Regions from separate parts of the Anoxybacillus sp. P3H1B genome, predicted to be linked through region 2. Evidence: riboswitches for the same ligand, from Rfam matches in the RefSeq annotation. Region 2 holds a riboswitch; the other holds the start of a gene.
The links. A riboswitch is a leader RNA that binds a small molecule or an ion and turns the genes downstream of it on or off. The one in region 2 is predicted to bind cobalamin.

Region 1 (7,800 bases), on a different contig from region 2:
ATGCGCTCCTTCATTTCCTGATCGGTTGTTTTCGCAGTCGCAATATAATGGACCGTATTTTGCCGCGAAGCAAGCGCTTGAATGCATTGCTCCGCAATTCCGCTTTTCCCACTGCGAACACCGCCGCTAATAAAGATCATCATGGCTGCCACCTCGTGAAAAACGATAGAAGCTGATCATTTTCTCTTTTGCTCCTCACAGCAAAACGCAAATAGCGGCCCTCGAGTCCCATGAAATTTTTTGTATGCCGAGGAATGAATCCCTCTTGTAGCAAATCATAAAATAAACGATCCATTGAACCACTAGGCGCTCGTAACAAATAAAAATTTACAGCTGATGGTGATACGTAATAGCCCAATTGCCGAAACGCCGCCGTCATTCGCTCTCGTTCCTTAGCGATCATTCGCTTCGTATGGACGACAAACTCGTTCATTGGCAACAGGCGCAGAGCGAGCTGCTGTGCTACTTGACTTATGCTCCATGGCGGCTGAAGTGCTTCAAGCTGCTCAATGATCTCGTGACGAGCTGCGATATAGCCCACACGTACCCCCGCTAAATGATACATTTTTGTTAAAGAACGAAGCACGATCAGACGCGGAAAAAAATCTAGCCATTTTATAGCGGTAAAAGAAGGTTCGCAAAATGGAATAAACGCCTCATCAATCACGACAACCGTCCGTTTTTGCTCCGCTTTTTCCAACAGCCAACGGAGCTGTTGCGGCTCCATCACGATCCCAGTCGGATTATTAGGCTGGCATAAGAAAATAACATCGGTCTGTTCGATCAGCTTAAGCCAGTCCTCTTGCTTGTACATCCATTGGCTTGCTTCATCAGCCATGATGGAAACAATCTCACAGCCGCGGGCAAGACAAGCGAGGCGATATTCAGAAAATGTCGGTTCCGCAATGCCGATTCGTTTCCCGGAAAATAATTGCGCTAGGAGATCAATACATTGTGAAGCGCCGTTCCCAAGCAGTATTTGCTGAACATCGAGCTGCTCCATACGTGCAAGATAGCGCTTCAATTCTGAAGCTGACGGATCTGGATATTCCATTGCCCATTGATAAAACTCTGTTTGTGTAGGCCAGACAGCAAGAGGAAGGGGGAACGGATTGGTATTGACACTAAAATCAATCCATTCATCCGGAATAGAGAGACCGACGCTTTGATATAATTGTTGCGGATTAGCCCCATGTGCCGGCAGCTTCAACGATCATCCCTCCTAACGAAAGCAGTGCAAGAAATACGACAACCGTTCGAAACATCACATGAACAGCTTGGCGAATGTGCTCTTTTTTCAGCTCAACCAGCGCCTCTCCTATTTTCGGACGTTGCGAGATGACGCCTTGATACGTGTTGGTTCCTCCTAGCTGTACGCCCAACAAGGCAGCCATGGCAGCTTCGCCCCAACCGCTATTCGGGCTTGGGTGCTTGCGGGCATCGCGCAACACCAGACGAAGGCAGCCGCGAATGTGCCGGCTATTTCCAAGCACCATCACAATTCCCGTCAACCTAGCTGGTATGTAATTTAATACATCATCTAGCCGTGCAGATGCCCAGCCAAAATCGCCATATTTCTCATTTTTATAGCCAAGCATAGAATCGCACGTATTAACAGCGCGATAAACTAAAGCCAATGCTCCGCCGCCGACAAGCGCATAAAAAAGCGGTGCCGTAATTCCATCGCTCGTATTTTCAGCCACCGTTTCGACACAAGCTCTAACAATTTCCGGCTCATTCAGCGTTTCCGTATCGCGGCCAACAATCATGCTTAGCTCGTTTCTTGCCTTTTCTATATCTCCTTGTTCAAGCGGAATCATCACATTCCACGCTGCCTCTTTTAAACTTTTGGCGGCAATCGTCGTAAACATAAGCAAAGCTTCGATTACGACGCCAAATACAACGGAAACGCGGTAGCTTTCATATATGATGATCGAACTGATTCCATAGACCACTGCAACAACGATTCCAATCGTTACGATCCCTTTTACCCGCCGCATTCGTCCACGATTCAGCCGATGATCCAGCCAGGCAATCAATCGGCCCATTCCGCGCACCGGGTGCGGCAACCAACGCGGGTCACCGATGAAAAAATCAATGACGACCGCTAAAGCCATTGCGAGCAAATGATAGGTCACTTCCCATCGCCTCTCCGTTTTTTATATTTGCGCAACGCTTCCGTTGTCGCCTCATACACAAAACGGCCAATCGCTTTGCCAAGCGGCGTAGCCGTTCCAGCATACTCAAACAAGCGTCCTGTTTGTGATGAGGCAATGGCAATGCAATCAGTGGATGTGCCAGTAGCCAGCGTATGTGTTTCCGGATCAAGTACGTGTGCATCATATAACGCTTTCACTTTCGCTTCCGTTGTCGTCATCATGGCCTGTACAAATGCTGTCTCATTTAATTGGCCATCAATAAAAATAAATACGTTAATCGTACCGATTCCTTCCGCTGTCTCCCTTTTTTCCCACGCTTTTGCAGCATCCACCGCATTTCCAACGCCCGCGGTCACCATCACGAATAATGGCACTTCCTCTTCGCTGCTCTTTATCCATACGGCATCCTCTAAATAGACAGCGGTCATCATGCCAATGGTACGATGCACGGCAAAAGAATGGGATTGTAAATATTGCTTCATTTCTGTCTCTGGATCATCACAGCGATAATGCTTCGGCACATGTCTATTCACAAAGTGTGTAGCCCATTGAAAACCAGCGCCAACCACAGCCGATGACAGCACTTTAAAAGGCTGCGGTGTGGTAATGACAATCTGTTCGCCGTCTTGAGCAATCGTTAACGCACTTAAGGAATCGTTCTGTTGCCTCGTATCGGAATAGGTCTGAGGAACAAACGTGAGAAGCGGCTTGGACACAACGGGATGCGCTTGACGCCGCACAGACGCTTGAAATACGGTTTCTAATTGTTTTTCTTCAATCATATCGCTTGGTTCGCCGAGTCCCGCCATCTTTCCTTCATGAAGCAACAAAAGCCGGTCACAATATAAGCTAGCTAGATTCATATCATGAAAAATGGCTACAACCGTTAACTGATTTTCTTCTGTCCATTTTTTTAATTGATCTAGCAGTTTGATTTGTTGGGCAATATCCATGTGGTTGGTCGGTTCATCGAGAAAAAGCAAGCTCGGCTTTTGGGCAAGCGCTCTTGCTAAATAGACGCGCTGCCTTTCTCCACCGCTTAAACGGTCGATGGTTTCCTGTTCTTTATGTGCCATCCCCACTTGTTCAAGCGCTTCGGCTACCGCCTGTTCATCCTCCTCTGTCCATGTTGGAAATAACCCTGTTTGATGGGCATAGCGTCCTAACTCTACCGTTTCTTTGACAGTATAGCCAAATGCTGAATCGGCGCTTTGCGGGAGAACAGCGACAAGGCGCGCCAGTTCTTTTGACGAAAAGGAAGCAAGCGGGACGGCGTTCAGTGTAATGGTCCCCTTTTGTAAAGAAAGCTCTCTGCTTAACAGCTTTAATAATGTTGTTTTGCCGCTGCCGTTAGGTCCTAAAATTCCAAAAAACTGTCCTTGTTCCACAGTGAAGGTAATGTTCTGCAACACCGCTTTTTCTCCGTATTGATAGGAAACATCATGAACGTTTAACATCATTTTCACGTCTTCCTTTTCATTCTATTTAAAAATAACCCCGCAAACAAAGGTGCGCCAATTAACGAAGTAATGATGCCGATCGGCAATTCACTCGGTGAAATCATGGTTCGCGCCGCTAAATCGGCTAGCACTAAAAAAGCGCCCCCGTATAAAAGCGATAGCGGTAAAAGCAAGCGATGATTCGGTCCCGCAACAAGACGAATCATATGAGGAACGACCAAGCCCACAAAGCCAATCGCCCCCGACACAGCAACAGCCGCCCCTGTTAATAAGGAAGCGCCGATTAAAATGACCAGCTTGCGCTTGGCAACATGGACACCTATGTGAGCAGCTGCCTCTTCACCAAAGGCAAAAGCGTTTAACTCGCGGTGATTCACTAATAACAGCAAACATCCTATTATAAAAAACGGAAGCATCATGACAACATATTTCCAGCTTCGCATCGCGACGCTTCCCATCAACCAAGTAATAATTTGCCGCAGTTCCTCTCCTGTCAGCGCAATCATAAGCGAGATCAACGCGCTGAAAAATGCGCTGAAAATAATTCCGGTTAAAATGATCGTTTCCACTGACATGCGCGGATCGACGGCGCGAGTAAAAAACAAAACGAGAAAAAGAGTCAGCAATCCAAACGCAATGCTCATGATCGGTAATGTAAACGATCCAAACCACGGCAATTGCAGATGAAAGAACAAAACGACGACCGCTCCGACTGACGCGCCCGATGATACTCCAAGCGTATAAGGATCAGCCAATGGATTTTTTAGCAATCCTTGAAACGCCGCTCCCGCCAACGAAAGGGAAGCGCCGACTAAAAAAGCCAAAACAACGCGCGGCAAGCGGATGGCCATCACAATTTGCACAAGCGTATCAGGAATGTCAGGGGACGGCGCAATTCCCCACCATTGCTCTAAAAAAATGTCAATAATAGACGAAAAGGGAATCGATAGTGAGCCTATCGATATCCCTAACAACATGCACACGACCACCGCCGTAAGAGCGATGACGTAGGCAATTATATTATTTAAAGATTTCCGGATAAATGACTTTGGCAAGTTCCTCTACCCCTTCAACAAGGCGTGGGCCTGATCTTGTGACTAAATCAGAATTCACCTCATATACGCGTTGATTTTTAACCGCCGAAACGTCCTTCCACGCCGGTCGTGCCATCACTTGCTTTACAGCATCTTTCACATAGTCTCCATACGTGACAACAATTACATCCGGATTGAGCGCTACCGCTTTTTCTTCCGTAAACATCGGCCATCCTTCTTGATCGCCAGCCACGTTTTCTGCTGAAATCGCTTGCAGCATGTCATTGATAAATGTTCCCTTTCCTGCTGTATAAATTTGTGGCGCCGGCTGCACTTCCACCCATACTTTTACCGGATTTTTCACGTTTTTTGCTTTTTCCTTGATGGCTTCAAGCTTTGATTTCATCTGGTTAACAATTTGATCGGCTTTTTTCGTTGTCCCTGTTGCTTGTCCAATTAATTGGATCGAATGGTAAACATCATCAAATGTTTTGGCATCGTTCACAACAAGCACTGTAATTCCCGCATCCTTCAGCTGCTGCAGGCCGTCCCGCGAATTATGGGCACTCGATGCGTGGGCAAGCACTAAATCAGGCTTGAGTGAAATAATTTTCTCCACGTTAAACTCCATGCCGCCAATTTTTTCTTTATTTTTTACATCTTCCGGATAGTTATCAAAATCACTGACTCCAACAATTTTCTCTCCTAAACCAAGTTCATAGGCAATTTCCGTATTGCTCGGAATTAACGAAACGATTTTTTTCGGTTCGGACTGAATCGTGACCTCTTCCCCTAATCCGTCCTTAACGGTTACCGGGAAAGCAGCTGTTGCTTCTTGCTTCGCATTGGATGAATGAGTGGATTTGTCTGTTTCTTGATTACCGCACGCGGCAAGAAGGCCGAACGTCAGCATCAACACAAGCAGCCACGTATAATACCTCAGTTGCTTCATCATGGTTTCTCCTCCTGCACATATAAATTAAAAAATGCCCATCCCGGACGGAATGAGCAAGAAACGACAAACCATAGAGTTGTGGCAGCATAATAACCACCTTTTGCCGTTTCGCCATCTCACCCCCCGAAGATTGGAAACATCGAGCAGTCAGGGCAGGTCTACTGACTTATGCTTCATCCTACTTTGAACCTTCCCATGCGGCCAACAGCTTGCCCATCAATACCGCACAGTGGTTATTTCATTTCGTCAGCATTTACAGTTGCGGGGACAGTTCTGGATTCGCACCAGATTCCCTATTAAGCCTATTAGCGATTCGCTCACTTCGGCACCCTTCTGCATCGATATACAATTGTAAAAAATAATCGAACAATTGACAGTTACAATATTAAAGGACGAAAGGCTGTTTGGCAACAAAAAAATGACGGAATTCGCCATTTTTCCCGTCTCTACTTATACGGATCTCATTTTTTAACGCATTGGCGTGATGAAAGCACATCCACCGACTTACCGCAAAAACGACTCGAACAGCAGTTTATCGCCATTCGAGTCGTTTGGATCGCTATTAATTGTTAATATAGCGTTCAAATACATCCCCAAAATCTTTCACTGTATACTGCTTCTTAGTCTCAACAAGCCAGTTGAACGCGATTTGATTTAGCTCTTTAAACTGTTCAGCAATGCTGTTTGGAGTGCTGGCGACACGCCCTAGCACGGAGGAGGCAACATCGAGACTTTTTCGCGCAAAGTCGAGCGTCGTTTCATTTTCATGGCAAATTTCTGAAATTTTTAAAAGTGCTTTATATAAATCTTTCACTTCTTCCAGATGCTTTTTATGCACATCAATCGAATAGTGCTCCGATCCGATAGTAAATTTAATCTCTACATCTAAATCGACCGTGCCTGCCGTCTCAAGCGATACGCCGGCAATTGGATGCTTATAGTAATCATAACGGCGCAGCGTTCGCTTTTTACTTGTCGCGCTCGTCCCATCTAAATGAATAAGCGCTCGGTTAGTAAAGCAATATTCATCTGATTTGGACTTAATCAAAAAATAAATCTTTTCTCCATCTTCATGCATCACATAATCGTCTGCGTCCACTTTATCATAATTTTCGGGTTTAATGACAGAGCCGATATCACTTAATCCGAGAACATCAGCAGCAACTTTGCCAAACATCCAGCATCTCCTCCCCTTTCTTTTCTTACAATCCCATTATACCATCCATTTGCTTTCCAGATCCGATAAACAGAAAAAATAAAAAATGGATTTATAGCCGATTCAAAAGCACAATCCTTTTTTAACAGATGGAGGCAAATCATAGAACACTGTCCAATACAACTTTTTATAAACGTCATTCTTCGCTGAAACCTCCGTGCCTTGTCACAGGATCAAGAGACGATGCGAGTGCTATAATATATTTATGATGATGTCCCAAAGTTCATATTCTGTTCATAAACATCAAGTACAATACATACACGACAGCATAAAAATCATAGCAAAAAGAGTGGTGATCAAATCGTGCAAAAGCAATCATTAGAAGAAAAAGCAGACTGGCGCTCGTTTATCTGGATGATTCAAGCAACGAAGCCGCCTAAAATGATCATGATTATTGCGCTATTCTTAAGCGTGGCGTCTTCCATCGTCAGCTTAACGATTCCGCTATTTACGAAAAAAATGATCGATGGCTTCACCGTTTCATCATTAAATAAAACGACGATCATTTTGCTTGTTGGCGCCTTTATTGCGCAAACGATCGCTAGCGGCTTCTCCATCTACTTGATTAACTATACAGGAGAAACGGTTGTATCCAGACTAAGAGAACAAGTATGGCAGAAGCTGCTGCATTTGACCATTCCGTACTATGATCGTCATCGTACAGGGGAAACGGTTAGCCGAATTACAAATGATACCGCTATTGTGAAAGGATTAATTACAGAGCATACAGCCAACTTTTTCAATGGCATTATTTCCATAACCGGCTCTGTCGCATTATTGCTGTACTTAGATTGGAAAATGACGTTGATTATCTTTATTCTGCTTCCACTAGCCGTTAGCATTATGATCCCGTTAGGAAGACAAATGTTTAAAAACTCTAAAAGGCTGCAGGATGAAACGGCGCAATTTACTGCTTTTATTACACAAGTGCTGTCAGAAATTCGCCTTGTGAAATCATCCAATGCCGAACAGCTTG
Region 2 (7,800 bases):
TATACCCTCGGCTTTGTTGGCAACGGTGATGTTGTTAGCAAGACCTTTACCGAACGATGGTAAAGGTCTGTTTTGATAGAAGGCCTTTACCATAACGGTAAAGGTCTTTTTTCATTACATGAAGAAAGGAGGAAGAGAATGAGAAAAGCCTGGAAAAAAGCGAGATTGCTTTTTCACACTTATCGCTTGATCCCATTTTTAGTTGGATTTTTTTGTTCTCATGAAATACCGCTTTCTAAAAAGATGACATATGTGCTGATCATATTTGCCTACTTTGTTTTTCCGTTTGATCTGCTCCCTGATTGGTTAGGTATTTTTGGTATTTTTGATGATGTGGCAATTTTTATGTGGATTTTGCAGAAAATGATAGAAGCATCGCCACATCACTTAAAGCGTAAATACGGAGTGTAATGGAAGGAGGAAATGCTAAATGGAGTTATTTTCAATGGAGTTTTGGTCCGCTCTTTTATCTATTATCATTATCGACTTAGTATTAGCTGGAGATAATGCGATTGTAATCGGGCTGGCGGCACGCAATTTGCCAAAACAGCAACAAAAGCAAACGATTCTATGGGGGACGGTTGGAGCGATTGTCATTCGCGCCGTGGCAACCCTGGCTGTTGTATGGTTATTAAAAATTCCAGGTTTGCTGCTAGTCGGTGGAGTTTTACTCATCTGGATTGCCTATAAGCTATTGGTGGAAGAAAAAGGGCATGAAGTGCAGGCAGGGAAAAGCATGTGGGAGGCGATTCGAACCATTATTATCGCTGATGCGTTAATGGGTTTAGACAACGTATTAGCAGTAGCAGGAGCTGCGCATGGTAGCTTTTTATTAGTCGTTTTGGGATTGCTCATTTCGGTTCCAGTCGTTGTGTGGGGCAGTACCCTTATTTTGAAATGGGTGGAGCGTTTTCCAATCATTATTACAATCGGTGGTGCCATTCTTGCGTGGACCGCTTCAAAGATGATTGTTGATGAGCCGTTTTTAAAAGGATACTTTGCTAATCCTGTGATTAAATATGGTTTTGAGCTGCTTGTCGTTGCTGGAGTCGTTTGCGCTGGCATGATCAAAAAGGGAAAAGAAAATAATAAAGGGGAAGCTAAAGCCGCCAATCAATGATTGGCGGCTTTAGACTGTTGCCGAAACGCTTTTATCCGGCAGGGAGGCTTTATTTGTCTATTCGTGAACGCCTTGGTTTGATTTGTGTTTGCGTTCGGCTGTGTTTCTTGTCTGCCAAGCGTTTTTCAGTCCTTCTGATGCAGAAATAGAAATGACGGGATGTTTAATGGATTTTGTTTGCCGGCTCATCGGCCATGAATGATTGGCGGATGCTTTGTTAGAGCTCATCGAAGCCATTATCGACATTCACTTTTGTATATTGTCGCGATTTTTGTTCAAAAAAGTCGGATTTGCCTAGATCTACTTCTTCATAGGCTTTAATCCAGCGGAGCGGATTTGTCCGATAGCCTTCAAATGGACGCTCGAAGCCAAGCTGGTGGCAGCGGACATTCGCATAAAATTTAATGTAATCATGTAAATCCTCAAGATGAATGCCTTCAATATCATGGCCGATCATGAAGCTCGCCCATTCGATTTCTAATTCGGCCGCTTGAATAAAGGTTTGCTGAACAAATGCCGCTAAGTCATCTGTCCGATATTCTGGATATTCGCGCAGAACCTCTTGGAATATTTTTGCGAATAAGTCGACATGGATATGTTCATCGCGATTAATATAATTAATCATAGTGCTTGTGGCCACCATTTTTTGATTGCGTGCCAAGTTATAAAAGAAAGCAAAGCCGGAATAGAAGAATAAGCCTTCTAAAATGACATCATAGACAATGGATTTTAATAAATTTTCTACATTTGGCTGCTCGGCAAATTCTTTATATCCGTTTGTGACAAAATCGTTTCTTTTCCGCAATATAGGCTCATTTCGCCAAAATTCAAATACCTCATCTTGCTTTTGTTTTGGAACGAGGCTAGAAAGTACGTAAGAATAAGAATGATTATGAATGACCTCCTGTTGAGCCAGCATGATCATCAGCGCGTTGATGCTTGAGTCGGTAATGTAATCAGCAACCTTTCCTGCATAATCTGTTTGGATGCTGTCAAGTAAGGCTAGCAGGCCGATAATTTTTAAAAAAGCATCCTGTTCACGTGCGGTTAATAATGGAAATTGCTTGACATCTTGGGACATATTAATTTCAAATGGTGTCCAAAAATTGGCGAGCATTCGTTTATATTTAGCATATGCCCAAGGATAGGCAATATCGTCCCAATTGAGCACATTCGAGCATCGTCCGTTGATGATTCGCGTGGAACGGTTGGGCGCTTCAGGGTCCATAATGATTCGTTTCGTTAAAGCAGATGTCATCATAACTCCTCCTTATATTAACTTGCGCATGATTCACATTCTTCAATGTTGCTTGATGTTGAACGAACATAATAGGTTGTTTTTAAACCGGATTTCCAAGCGGCAAGATGAAGGGCTAATAAATCCTTTGCTTTAATGGTGTTCATTACGTAAAAATTGAATGAGATGGATTGGTCAATATGGCGCTGTCGCATCGCGTTTTGTTGAATGCTCCAATACTGGTCAATATGATAGGCTGATTTATAGTACCAAGTTGTTTTTTCGTTTAAGTCTGGCGCTGTAACTGGAATCTTATAATCTTTTTTTTCTTCGGCATACATCTTCAAAAAGATCGGATCAATGCTGGCGGTACTGCCGGCAATAATCGATGTCGAAGCATTGGGAGCAATCGCCATCACATAGCCGTTGCGCATTCCATGTTTAGCTACGTTTTCTTTCAGATGAATCCATTTGGAAGTGTTGTAGCCACGTTTATCGAAATAGGCCCCTGTCTGCCAATCAGATCCAGAAAACGCTGGGTAACTGCCTTTTTCTTGAGCAAGCTCCATGCTTGCTTGAATAGTGAGATAAGCAATTTGTTCATAAAGCTCGTCCGCATAATAAACGGCCTCTTCTGATTCCCAGCGAATGCCTTTTAAAGCGAGCAAATGATGCCATCCAAATGTGCCTAGTCCGACAGCCCGATATTTTTGATTTGTCAACTGTGCCTGCAAAACAGGGATTTGGTTTAAGTCAATCACGTTATCAAGCATGCGCATTTGAATAGGGACGAGCCGTTCAAGCACATCGTCCATAACGGCTTTAGCTAAATTGATCGATGATAGGTTGCAGACGACAAAATCGCCAGGGATTTTTTCAATGATGATTTTCCCATCTTTTACATATTGTTTTTCCATCACGGTCGGGCTTTGATTTTGGGCAATTTCAGTGCAAAGGTTGCTACAATAAATCATGCCGAGATGTGAGTTCGGATTTTTTCGATTCACTTCATCGCGATAAAACATAAATGGTGTGCCTGATTCTAGCTGGCTGCGCATAATGCTTTTCATAATTTCAATAGCTGGAACTCTCTCTTTTGAAAGGCGCTTTTCTTGAACGCATTCCCAATATTTTTGACGAAAACTGCCGTCCCCTTTTTCTTCATCATAAAAGTCTTCTAGACTGAATCCCATGATTTGTCGTATTTCGTGTGGATCAAATAAATACCAATCTCCGCGTTTTTCTACTTGCTCCATAAATAAATCAGGGATGCAAACGCCTGTGAATAAATCGTGTGTCCTCATCCGTTCATCGCCATTGTTTAATTTGGCATCTAAAAAAGCAAAAATATCTTTATGCCACACGTCTAAGTAGACAGAGATGGCTCCTTTTCTTTGGCCAAGCTGATCGACGCTGACAGCGGTGTTATTCAATTGCTTCATCCATGGAATCACGCCGGATGAAATCCCTTTAAATCCTTTAATATCGCTGCCGCGGCTGCGAATCTTTCCGAGATAGACGCCAATGCCGCCCCCTGCCTTGGAAAGGTTAGCAATATCGGTATTGCTGTCGTAAATACCTTGCAGGCTGTCATCAATCGTATCGATAAAGCAGCTTGATAGCTGACCATAGTTTTTTCCTGCATTGGCTAAAGTCGGAGTGGCAACCGTCATATATAAATTGCTTAATGCCCAGTATGCTTCTCGGATAAAGGCAAGTCGCTGCGTTTTTGGCTCTTTGGCCATCAATGTCATCGCGATGATGAGAAAGCGCTCTTGCGGCAGTTCATATAAATTTCTTTCATAATCACGGGCAAGATAGCGATCTGCAAGCGTGCGGAGACCGATATAGGTAAATAGCTTGTCTTTTTCTGGATTGATGATCGCTCCAATCTCTTTAATTTCTTCTTTTTCATAATCATCAAGCAAAGAATGGTTGTAAACTCCCTTGGAAACGAGAGAAGCGACCAGCTCGTAAAAATCACCGTAGCGTTCTTTTGGATGATAACCGCGATTTTGAGCTGCTTCGTGATAAAGCTTCTGTAAATAAATGCGGGCGCAAACAAAGGTCCAGTCTGGTTCTGCTTCGCTAATATATGAAAGTCCCTCAAGAATGCAATCATTTGCCATTTGTTCGAAGGACGCAGTGTCTTTGTTTTGAATCATGCGAAGCACACGCTTGATATATTCGGATGTGTCTAGATGAGGAAATTCATTTGTAAGATCATGAATCCAGGCAATCAATTCTTCTTGAGAAACGGTTTGAAAAGTAAACGTCATTATCGGCTCCTCCTCTTTCCAATAAAAAAATCCACTCCGGATTGAGTGGATGAAACGATAGTATAAAAAGGAATAAAACTTCCCTTCTTAAACCATCGCTTCATCTTCTCCCTCCCCGAAGAATGTGAAACGAAACAAGCAAGGCAGGTCTCCTGACTTGTGCTTCTTCCTACTTTGGATCCTTCCCGTATACGCGCCGTATAAGCTTTCGTATACAGTGGAGCTTCCATTTCGTCCGCACATACAGTTGCGGGGGCAGTTCTGGATTTACACCAGATTCCCTATTAAGTCCTAAGGGACACCTTTACTTGTGGTTTGTTCTACTATATATAGTTTTTGTTTTTATTCTTCGATACAATATATTGTGTTTGTTAGTTGCACTGGTATCATCATATAATAAATCAATGGAAAATTCAACTATAATATTTCTGAAGTGGAAAAATAAAAAACGCGCTCGATCGGCGCGTTTATTTTTGAAGTGGGAGAAATTTAATAAGCAGCGAGCGAATCAGTAAACCGGTGAGCACACCAGGAATAACTGAGAGCATTGGCAGCCAAATTGGTCCAAAAAAAATGCCGAAGATGGTAACGCGGGAAGAGTACATCAGTCCAACTGTGACAAAATAAGCTGAAAAAACGAATGGAAGAAAAGCGTAAGGAGAGCGACCACCGTCAGCATCTTTATAAGCATCCCACATTGCAAAAAAATACAAACACGGATAAAACATAAGCCATTGAAAATCAATGACTTGGGTTGCTTCGATTGTTTTTCCCAAAAAGCTCAGGCGAATGGCTTCATTAAATCGGGATTGAGAGTTTACAATAAATTCTAATAAAATAAAGATGGTTCCTTTGAAATACTTTTGATTCAAAAGCTGTCCGAATCCTGGTAAAGCAATACTCCATAACAACCGTTCAATTGCTTTCACGTTTTCTTAACCCTTTACTAATGGATTTTATTTGTTGATCATCGACTATATCCTATATCGCCTCGTATATAGAAAAAGAGCCCTGCCTTATTTTTATCATTTCCGCTTTTTACAGTTTATATAATTACATTTTATTGAAAATATACATTTTGTTCCTATTGAGATCGGGAATTTGAAAATGGTGCATGTTAGGTGTGTAATTTGACATGTTATGTCTAGTTTTGTTCATGTTAAGAAAATATTTGGGTAACTTTTCAGAATAGTTAGTATAATCGCTGTGAGTAGAGTATAATTTTTTAGTGCAAAGGGGGAGAGGATTTTGAAAGCGGTTAAATCAATCGTGATTTGGGGATTGATTTCGATCATTGGAGCCATTGGCTTTGCGGTATTGGCTCTGCACCGCGGCGAAACGATTAATGCGATTTGGCTCATTGTGGCAGCGGTGTGTGTATATGCAGTGGCTTATCGTTTTTATAGCAAATTTATTGCGCAGAAAGTATTTGAGCTGGATGATAATCGCAAAACACCAGCTGAAGTGATGAATGATGGAAAAGACTATGTGCCGACGAATAAATGGGTGTTATTCGGACATCATTTTGCTGCTATTGCAGGAGCTGGCCCGCTTGTTGGCCCTATTTTGGCATCACAGATGGGATATTTGCCGGGCACGCTTTGGATTGTAGTCGGTGTGGTACTAGCAGGTGCGGTACAGGATTTTGTCATTTTGTTTGCTTCAATGCGCCGCAACGGAAAGTCACTTGGTGAAATGATTAAAGAAGAAATGGGCTCCTTCACAGGGCTTGTTGCTATGCTTGGGATTTTAGGTATCATGATTATTTTATTAGCCGTGTTAGCGTTGGTGGTTGTGAAAGCGCTTGTAGGAAGCCCGTGGGGAATGTTTACCATTGCGGCAACGATTCCGATTGCGATTTTTATGGGAATTTACATGCGCTATCTGCGGCCAGGCCGCGTAGGGGAAGCTTCATTGATCGGTTTTGTTCTGCTGATTGTTTCCCTTATTGCGGGACAGCATGTGGCTGAACATCCGACATTAGCCAATATGTTTACATTTAAAGGGGAGACAATTGCTCTTTTAATGATTGCTTATGGATTTGTGGCTTCGGCGTTGCCTGTATGGCTATTGCTAGCGCCGCGCGATTATTTAAGCACTTTTCTTAAAATCGGAACGATCGTTGGTCTAGCGCTTGGTATTCTTGTTGTTGCACCTGATTTGCAAATGCCTGCTGTGACCAAATTCGTGGATGGAACAGGACCTGTATTTTCAGGAAATTTATTCCCATTTTTATTTATCACCATTGCGTGCGGAGCTGTTTCTGGATTCCATGCTCTTGTTTCTTCCGGAACGACGCCAAAAATGATCGAACTCGAAAGTCATGCCCGCCCAATCGGATATGGGGCGATGCTTATGGAGTCGTTTGTAGCGGTAATGGCTCTTGTCGCAGCATGCGTGCTAACACCAGGGGTTTATTTTGCGATTAATAGTCCAGCAGCTGCTATTGGCACAGATGTAGTCCAGGCTGCCCAAACGGTTTCATCTTGGGGATTTGTCGTTACCCCAGACGCATTGACAGAGTTGGCCAAAGATGTAGGGGAGCAAACGATTTTATCGCGTACAGGCGGTGCACCGACTTTGGCTATTGGGATGGCAGTGATCCTTTCAAAAGTGATTGGTGGAAAAGCATTTATGGCTTTTTGGTACCATTTTGCGATTTTATTTGAAGCGCTATTTATTTTAACGACGATTGATGCGGGAACGCGTGTTGGCCGCTTCATGATTCAAGATATTATCGGACATTTTTATAAACCATTTGCTAAAACCGATTCATTGCCGGCCAATATTATTGCAACGGCTTTATGTGTACTCGGATGGGGATATTTCCTCTATCAAGGAGTCATTGATCCGCTTGGCGGAATCAATACATTATGGCCGCTGTTTGGTATTGCCAACCAAATGCTTGCTGGTATCGCCCTTTTATTAGGAACGACTCTTTTATTTAAGATGGGGAAAAAGGCATACGCATGGGTAACGTTAGTGCCAACAGTGTGGCTATTAGTTGTAACGATGACAGCTGGATTTCAAAAATTGTTCCATCCGGATGCTAAAATTGGATTTTTATCACATGCGAAAGTATTCAGAAATGCGCTAAACGAAGGCAATATTTTAGCACCAGCGACGACAGAAGCGCAAATGCGGCAAATTATTATGAATGATTA

Region 1: another riboswitch for cobalamin. It lies ahead of AT864_RS00940 (ABC transporter substrate-binding protein); the one in region 2 lies ahead of AT864_RS07825 (ribonucleoside-diphosphate reductase subunit alpha).

Annotation. Positions count from the first base shown of each region.
Region 1 is NZ_LPUG01000009.1:120,875-128,674, forward strand. Features, by position in the region: gene AT864_RS00915 (bifunctional adenosylcobinamide kinase/adenosylcobinamide-phosphate guanylyltransferase) at 1-143, opposite strand, end outside; gene cobD (threonine-phosphate decarboxylase CobD) at 140-1,210, opposite strand; gene cbiB (adenosylcobinamide-phosphate synthase CbiB) at 1,185-2,117, opposite strand; gene AT864_RS00930 (adenosylcobinamide amidohydrolase) at 2,135-3,619, opposite strand; gene AT864_RS00935 (iron ABC transporter permease) at 3,622-4,674, opposite strand; gene AT864_RS00940 (ABC transporter substrate-binding protein) at 4,640-5,605, opposite strand; cobalamin riboswitch at 5,742-5,956, opposite strand; gene AT864_RS00945 (PH domain-containing protein) at 6,171-6,785, opposite strand; gene AT864_RS00950 (ABC transporter ATP-binding protein) at 7,179-7,800, shown strand, end outside.
Region 2 is NZ_LPUG01000012.1:96,521-104,320, forward strand. Features, by position in the region: gene AT864_RS07805 (YkvA family protein) at 139-411, shown strand; gene AT864_RS07810 (TerC family protein) at 431-1,120, shown strand; gene AT864_RS07820 (ribonucleotide-diphosphate reductase subunit beta) at 1,338-2,378, opposite strand; gene AT864_RS07825 (ribonucleoside-diphosphate reductase subunit alpha) at 2,396-4,636, opposite strand; cobalamin riboswitch at 4,761-4,957, opposite strand; gene AT864_RS07830 (hypothetical protein) at 5,104-5,565, opposite strand; gene AT864_RS07835 (carbon starvation CstA family protein) at 5,885-7,800, shown strand, end outside.